One region of the Fictibacillus sp. S7 genome, then DNA from elsewhere that is predicted to be linked to it. Evidence: a T-box and tRNA genes for the amino acid it is inferred to sense, from the RefSeq annotation. Region 1 holds a T-box; the other holds one or more tRNA genes.
What was found. The T-box of region 1 lies ahead of tyrS (tyrosine--tRNA ligase). A T-box ahead of a tRNA ligase gene usually reads a tRNA of that ligase, here a tRNA-Tyr.
Positions count from the first base shown of each region.

Region 2: it encodes a tRNA-Tyr, which carries the amino acid that the T-box ahead of tyrS (tyrosine--tRNA ligase) is inferred to sense. The anticodon was not compared.

Region 1 covers NZ_QJKL01000001.1:4,102,728-4,106,849, forward strand. Annotated here, with positions in the region: gene hisA (1-(5-phosphoribosyl)-5-[(5-phosphoribosylamino)methylideneamino]imidazole-4-carboxamide isomerase) at 1-322, shown strand, start outside; gene hisF (imidazole glycerol phosphate synthase subunit HisF) at 323-1,081, shown strand; gene hisIE (bifunctional phosphoribosyl-AMP cyclohydrolase/phosphoribosyl-ATP diphosphatase HisIE) at 1,078-1,767, shown strand; T-box leader at 2,030-2,251, shown strand; gene tyrS (tyrosine--tRNA ligase) at 2,299-3,543, shown strand; gene DMO16_RS20840 (tetratricopeptide repeat protein) at 3,822-4,122, shown strand, end outside.
Region 2 covers NZ_QJKL01000001.1:2,945,794-2,949,915, forward strand. Annotated here, with positions in the region: one part of gene DMO16_RS15235 (IS3 family transposase) at 1-334, shown strand, start outside; gene rocF (arginase) at 396-1,298, opposite strand; tRNA gene DMO16_RS15245 (tRNA-Ala) at 1,543-1,618, opposite strand; tRNA gene DMO16_RS15250 (tRNA-Gly) at 1,628-1,701, opposite strand; tRNA gene DMO16_RS15255 (tRNA-Lys) at 1,756-1,831, opposite strand; tRNA gene DMO16_RS15260 (tRNA-Tyr) at 1,990-2,074, opposite strand; tRNA gene DMO16_RS15265 (tRNA-Thr) at 2,110-2,185, opposite strand; tRNA gene DMO16_RS15270 (tRNA-Val) at 2,209-2,284, opposite strand; tRNA gene DMO16_RS15275 (tRNA-Glu) at 2,373-2,447, opposite strand; tRNA gene DMO16_RS15280 (tRNA-Thr) at 2,451-2,526, opposite strand; tRNA gene DMO16_RS15285 (tRNA-Asn) at 2,528-2,602, opposite strand; rRNA gene rrf (5S ribosomal RNA) at 2,650-2,765, opposite strand; gene DMO16_RS25205 (hypothetical protein) at 2,876-3,004, opposite strand; rRNA gene DMO16_RS15295 (23S ribosomal RNA) at 3,020-4,122, opposite strand, start outside.

The sequences.
Region 1 (4,122 bases):
ATATGTTGCAACAGAAGGCTGGCTCAACACCTCAGAGATCGAAGCGTCCGAGCTGGCGGAGAAGCTCGGGAATGAAGGAGCTGAGACGTTTATTTTCACGGATATCTCCAAAGACGGTACACTAAAAGGGCCAAATACGGAAGCCATTGGTGAGCTCGCTGGATTAACCGGTAAAAATGTCATTGCTTCAGGTGGTGTAAGTTCTCTTGATGACCTGGCTGCCTTAAAGGCAGATCACCGCGGCATCGGTGGTGCCATTATTGGAAAGGCGCTTTACACAGGACGGTTTACACTGCAGGAAGCGTTGGAGAAGGTGAAATAAATGCTGACAAAACGAATCATTCCTTGCCTGGATGTAAAAGAAGGCCGGGTGGTAAAAGGAATTCAGTTTTTGAATTTGCTTGATGCAGGTGACCCTGTTGAGCTTGCGGCTTTTTATGACAGAGAAGGCGCCGACGAGCTTGTTTTTTTGGATATTTCAGCTTCACATGAAGGACGCCAGACGATGATCGACGTGGTGGAACGGGTAGCGAGCCAGCTGGCCATCCCTTTTACAGTGGGAGGAGGCATTAACTCACTCGAGGACATGAAACGAGTTCTTCGGGCCGGAGCAGACAAGGTGTCGGTAAATACAGCAGCCCTGCTGCGTCCCGAGCTGATTACCGAAGGGGCGGACTATTTTGGTTCACAGTGTATCGTCACGGCGATTGACGCCAAGTACGATGAAAGCCTTGGTTCCTGGAGGGTGTACACGCATGGAGGACGCAAGCCGACTAATTGGGAAGTGACCGATTGGGCCCGGGAAGCCGTCAAGCGTGGAGCCGGCGAAATCCTGCTGACAAGCATGGATCAGGACGGGGAAAAAACCGGGTTTAATCTTGCGCTGACCAAAACCGTCAGCGAGGCGGTAACCGTGCCTGTTATCGCTTCAGGCGGAGCCGGCAATGCCCAGCATTTTTATGAAGCTTTTACAGATGGAAAAGCGGATGCTGCTTTGGCTGCAAGTATTTTTCATTATAAAGAAACCTCGGTCCGGGAAGTAAAGAAAGACCTAAAAGAAAAAGGAGTGGTGATCCGATGAACCTGTCTTCCATCAAGTTTGATGAAAAAGGATTGATTCCTGCGATTGTCCAGGATGCGCGGACAAAAAAGGTATTAACCCTGGCTTATATGAATGAAGAGTCACTGAAAAAAACACTGGAGATTGGTGAAACGGTGTTTTACAGTCGTTCCCGCCAAGAGCTTTGGCATAAAGGGGAAACGTCGGGTAACACTCAGAAAGTGATCGATATCCATGTGGATTGTGACCAGGATGCCCTGGTGGTGTTTGTGGATCCGAAGGGACCTGCCTGCCATACTGGTGCCGAGAGCTGTTTTGGAGCTGGAGCTTCCGATCCGTCTGAGGCAGAAAAGAGCGGGAAAACCTCTTATGGAGATATTGTTCCTGGTAAAGAAGACAGCCAAGGAAAACCGCAGGATATTTTGAATATGCTGCAGGGACTCATTGCCGATCGCGAACGGGAAATGCCGGAAGGGGCCTACACGACCTATCTATTTGATAAAGGCGTAGACAAGATCCTGAAAAAGGTCGGAGAAGAAGCATCAGAGGTTATTATTGCTGCGAAAAACCGCGATAAAGAAGAGCTGAAATGGGAAGCAGCCGACCTGATTTACCACCTTCTTGTTCTTCTTCAGGAACAAAAGCTTCCGTTTGATGAAGTTTTGAGTGTTTTAGAGGAACGCCATACATCAAAAGACCGTAAATAAGTTTTTGTGAGGCCGCCGGCAAGGTTCCGGGGCCTTTTTGTCCCTTCACTGACCGAATTGGGCGTAATTTTAGATAATTGGGCGCAAACTGATAATATTTGAGCATAAATAAAATTAATTGGGCGAAAAAGCAACATAATCGAGCAAAACTGATTTCAAACTACTTCCCTGTCCCACATTCCTAAAACAATTTCAAAAATATGTTAAATTTGTACTTGCATTCACCTGCCCAATACACTAAACTAGTGAGAAAACAATTTCGAGAAAAGTAATGAGAGGAACGAGTAGTAGCGGTCTCCCTGTTTTAGAGAGCCGGTGGCAGGTGCAAACCGGTACAAAGACCATTATGAATTACCTCCTCGAACTTTCTTTGTGAACGTCCGGTCCTGAGGATCGTAGCAAGGAACGGCATGAACCGTTATTTCACCGAGTGGAAGCGATGCTTCAACAAGGGTGGTACCGCGTGAAAAACCACGTCCCTTTTATACAGGGATGTGGTTTTTTTATATTAATCAGAAAGGAATGGTTTTGATGAACAAGAGTATGGAGCAGCTGTCTGCATTCCAGAGAAAAGAGATGGAAAGGCAATACGCGTTGTATGCCAATGGCGTGAACGAAATCATTCCGGCCCTTGAGCTGAAGCAGAAGATTGCCAAATCGTTGCTTAAAAAGAAGCCATTGAAGGTGAAGCTGGGTCTGGACCCTTCCGCTCCGGATGTTCATATCGGGCATACCGTCGTGCTGCAAAAACTGAAGCAGTTTCAGCAAAACGGCCACATTATCCAGCTGATTGTGGGAGACTTTACAGGAAAAATCGGGGATCCCACCGGTAAGTCTGCCGCCCGGAAACAGCTGACAGATGAAGAGGTTAAGCATAATGCACAGACGTACGTTGAGCAGTTCGGAAAAGTCCTGGATATGAAGAAGGTGGAGCTTCACTATAATTCCCAGTGGCTGCGCCTGCTGAACTTTGAGGATGTCATCCGGCTGGCGGGCAGTATCACCGTGGCCAGGCTGCTGGAACGGAACGATTTTAGCCAGCGGATCACCACCGGAAAGCCGATTTCTCTTCATGAATTTTTTTACCCGCTGATGCAGGGCTATGATTCGGTGGTTCTGGAAAGTGATATCGAACTTGGCGGAACGGATCAGCATTTTAATGTATTGATGGGGCGGCAGCTTCAAGAACACTACCAAAAAGAAAAGCAGGCGGTCATACTGCTGCCTTTATTGGAAGGTCTTGGCGGAGTGGATAAGATGTCAAAATCGAAGGGCAATTACATCGGCATTCATGATAAGCCCAATGATATGTTTGGGAAAACGATGAGTATTCCTGACGAGGTGATTCCCAAATACATCGATTTGGCCACTGATTTTGATCTTGAGAAAAAGAAACTGCTGAAGGAGGATTTGAAGAGCGGCAGGCTTCATCCCCGTGATGCCAAAATCATGATTGGTGAAAACTTCGTGACCATGTTTCATGGAAGGAAGGCATCAGAGAGCGCAGCCCATCATTTTCAGCAGGTTTTTCAAAACAGAAAACTCCCAGAAGATATACCAACCATCGTGTGGCAAAAAGCCCCCAAAATCCCGATAGTCGATCTGATTGTCGAGTTGGAACTGCTCCCGTCCAAGAGCGAAGCGCGCAAAATGATCCAAAACGGAGGAATTAAACTGAACGGGGAAAAAGTGGTAAACAAATCACTTGAGATTGAGATAAAAAATGATACAATCATTCAAGTAGGAAAAAGAAAGTTCTTAAAAATTACGTTATAGATCATCACACCGTTTCCTTTTTCGGGAGGCGGTGATGTTCTGTCAAGAAGAAGTGGATGACAAAAAGTGTCTGCAACATCGATATTGCGGAATCGATCTTATCTATTTATATAGGAATATGAAAGCATAAAAAAACCTTTGTCGAAAGTTTCCTTGACAAAGTTACAAAAAGGGTATGCAAGACACTTTTGGTGTGTGGTATACTTTTTTGGGTTGAATGGAACGGAGAGAAAAAAAGGCTATGTAATGGACCTTTTTACATAGAATTGGAGGAAAGAATGAAAAAGGAAAAACACGCGGAAAGTGACATGCGAATACTTCCTTTCATGCAGGATGGAACCGACTATTTCCATCGGGGTATTAAAGCTTATCAGAAAAAGGATTTAAATAAAGCAAAGCGTTTTTTTGAACGGGCGGTGCACTTACAGCCGGAAGAACCGACATTTTATTGCCAGCTGGCCACCACATTGGCCGAGCTGGGTGAATATGATAGATCAAACCTGTATTTAGATCAGGTTCTTGAAACAATGGGACAGGACATTAGTGAATGCTATTTTTTCATGGCAAACAATTATGCGC
Region 2 (4,122 bases), 1.2 Mb from region 1:
GGCATTCAAACAATTGAAAGAGAACGATGCCCCCATCCTTCACTCTGATCAGGGATGGCATTATCAAATGAAACCGTACCAGCATGCATTGAAAGAAAAAAATATAACACAAAGCATGTCCCGTAAGGGCAACTGTCTTGATAACGCCGCCATGGAGAGTTTCTTTGGCTTATTGAAAAGTGAATTGCTTTATCTCAAAGAATTTGAAAGTATGGAACACTTTAAAAAAGAATTGGAACAGTATATCGATTACTACAATAAAAACCGGATAAAAGCAAAATTAAAAGGCATGAGCCCGGTTCAATACCGGACTCATGCCGAAGTAGCTGCTTAAAATTTCGTGTCTAACTTTTTGGGTTCAGATCAAAATAGAGCAGCTGTTTTTAATTTGTTTATTATAGAAGCTTTTCACCAAAAAGGGAGCCCATCAAGGCGACCGCTACTGTCGCTGTTTTATTTCGTTCATCCAAAATCGGGTTGACCTCCACAAATTCCGCGGAAGTAATGAGCTGTGATTCAGCCAGCATTTCCATCGCCAAATGGCTTTCTCTGTAGCTGATTCCGCCGAGAACCGGTGTACCCACTCCCGGGGCATCCTGGGGATCGAGCCCGTCAAGGTCAAGACTGAGGTGAACTCCATCTGTTTTTGCGGACAAGTACTCAATCGTTTCCTCCATCACCTTCGTCATACCGATCCGGTCAATCTCATGCATCGTATACACCTTGATCCCGCGTTCCTTGATCAACGTCTTTTCTCCCTCATCAAGAGAACGCGCCCCGATGATAACGATATTTTCCGGTTTAACTTTCTGTTCGTATCCCCCAATGCGAGTTAACGATTCATGGCCAATGCCCAAACTTGCAGCAAGAGGCATACCATGAATGTTTCCGCTTGGTGAGGTATCTGCTGTGTTCAAGTCTCCATGGGCATCATACCATATGACCCCAAGGTTCTCATAGTGGTTGGAGATGCCTGCAAGTGTTCCGATCGCGATACTGTGGTCCCCTCCCAGAACAAGCGGAAAGCGGTTCTCCTGAATAACATTCGAAACGGCCTGAGCCAGGTTCTCACTGGCAGAAGCCACCTCTTCCAGGTTCTTCAGGTTTGTTTCAATGGTTTCCTCGATCGTTCCCGGCCGGGCAATCTCAATATCCCCAAAGTCGAGAACGTTGTATTCAATATCCTTCAGCCGTTCCACAATGCCTGCATATCGAATGGCGCTTGGACCCATATCTACTCCCCGCCGTGTTTGCCCTAAATCCATTGGTACCCCGATAAGTGTAATATCCTTCTTCATTTGTAGGCCTCCCCCTAAGCTGCGTTTCAATATTCTATCAATTAATTTTAGCCTGTCCTTTACAGGTGGTTCAACTGGACAAAAAATTGCATAGATATACCCGGTAGTAAGCGCTTTCTATAGATAGAGTGGATAATTATTAGATAAGATAGACAGTTGGATCCAATCAAGGAATAGGAGTCTGGCATTCGGCAATAAAAAAAGCCTTTGGACAAAAGTCCAAAGGCTTTACGTTTATTATGTATGGTGGAGCCTAGCGGGATCGAACCGCTGACCTCCTGCGTGCAAGGCAGGCGCTCTCCCAGCTGAGCTAAGGCCCCAAAATAAAATGGAGCGGGTGATGAGAATCGAACTCACGACCAGAGCTTGGAAGGCTCTTGTTTTACCACTAAACTACACCCGCATATTAACCTTATTATAATGTTATGTCCATGCTTTCTGTCTTTTATTCAGAAAGTGGTGAGCCATGAAGGACTCGAACCTTCGACCCTCTGATTAAAAGTCAGATGCTCTACCGACTGAGCTAATGGCTCATGTTGTTATGTCCGTCGGTCCCCTGTCTCTTCCCCTAAAAGTTAAAGCAAGGAGAATATGATATCCGTCGAGACAACTCGCTGTTCAACCACGAAGCGTAGTTCGTGACTGAGCTAATGGCTCATGTTGCTTACCAAAATGGTTTTAAAAAAATAAGTGGTGGAGGGGGACGGATTCGAACCGCCGAACCCGGAGGGAGCGGATTTACAGTCCGCCGCGTTTAGCCACTTCGCTACCCCTCCACATAAAAAAAGGATTCCGGTATTTCTTATTAAAATGGTGCCGGCTAGAGGACTTGAACCCCCAACCTACTGATTACAAGTCAGTTGCTCTACCAATTGAGCTAAACCGGCGTTGTAAACAATGGTAATAAAAATGGTGGAGGATGACGGGTTCGAACCGCCGACCCCCTGCTTGTAAGGCAGGTGCTCTCCCAGCTGAGCTAATCCTCCAAATTGAATATTATTGGTTCTTTTCTTCAAAAGAACTTGGTTCTTTTTTTCAAAAGAACTTGGTTGTTTTCATTTTCATGAAAAAACTTGGTGACCCGTACGGGATTCGAACCCGTGTTACCGCCGTGAAAGGGCGGTGTCTTAACCGCTTGACCAACGGGCCGACTGGAGCTTCCAACCGGGCTCGAACCGGTGACCTCTTCCTTACCATGGAAGCACTCTACCTACTGAGCTATGGAAGCATGGCTCCACAGGTAGGACTCGAACCTACGACCGATCGGTTAACAGCCGATAGCTCTACCACTGAGCTACTGTGGAATAATAAACTAATTAGAAATCCACAAACAAAAAGGTTTGAAATGAAAGCCCGGCAGCGTCCTACTCTAACAGGGGGAAGCCCCCAACTACCATTGGCGCAAAAGAGCTTAACTTCCGTGTTCGGTATGGGAACGGGTGTGACCTCTTCGCTATCGCCACCAGACTGTCTTTCAAAGTTTGTCCTAAATTACAAGGACAAGATACATTTTACAATGTTTTTGCTCTTTTGGCAAGACCTTTTTTTGAGGCATATTCCCTCAAAACTAGATAACTTCATCCAAACGTGCTGATAACGTCCAGCTTCATGAACCCTATCCTCGAGGTCGTTTCGCCCCTTCCAATGAACACCAAAACCGTGTTCTTGTCAGGGTTTCCAACGCTTGTCGGATATAAGCGGTTCATTCCGCTTTTGTTTTTAAGGATAAGCCCTCGACCGATTAGTATCTGTCAGCTCCACGTGTCACCACGCTTCCACACCAGACCTATCAACCTCATCATCTCTAAGGGGTCTTACTCACTTGACGTGATGGGAAATCTCATCTTGAGGGGGGCTTCATGCTTAGATGCTTTCAGCACTTATCCCGTCCACACGTAGCTACCCAGCTATGCCCCTGGCGGAACAACTGGTACACCAGCGGTGTGTCCATCCCGGTCCTCTCGTACTAAGGACAGCTCCTCTCAAATTTCCTGCGCCCGCGACGGATAGGGACCGAACTGTCTCACGACGTTCTGAACCCAGCTCGCGTACCGCTTTAATGGGCGAACAGCCCAACCCTTGGGACCTACTTCAGCCCCAGGATGCGATGAGCCGACATCGAGGTGCCAAACCTCCCCGTCGATGTGGACTCTTGGGGGAGATAAGCCTGTTATCCCCAGGGTAGCTTTTATCCGTTGAGCGATGGCCCTTCCATGCGGAACCACCGGATCACTAAGCCCGACTTTCGTCCCTGCTCGACTTGTAGGTCTCGCAGTCAAGCTCCCTTGTGCCTTTACACTCTGCGAATGATTTCCAACCATTCTGAGGGAACCTTTGGGCGCCTCCGTTACGATTTAGGAGGCGACCGCCCCAGTCAAACTGCCCACCTGACACTGTCTCCGAACCGGATCACGGTTCCAGGTTAGAATTTCAATACAGTCAGGGTAGTATCCCACCGACGCCTCCATCGAAGCTGGCGCTCCGACTTCTCAGGCTCCTACCTATCCTGTACAAACTGTACCAAAATCCAATATCAAGCTGCAGTAAAGCTCCATGGGGTCTTTCCGTCCTGTCGCGGGTAACCTGCATCTTCACAGGTACTATAATTTCACCGGGTCTCTCGTTGAGACAGTATCCAAATCGTTACACCTTTCGTGCGGGTCGGAACTTACCCGACAAGGAATTTCGCTACCTTAGGACCGTTATAGTTACGGCCGCCGTTTACTGGGGCTTCAATTCAGAGCTTCTCCCCTAAGGGATAACCCCTCCTCTTAACCTTCCAGCACCGGGCAGGTGTCAGCCCCTATACTTCGCCTTGCGGCTT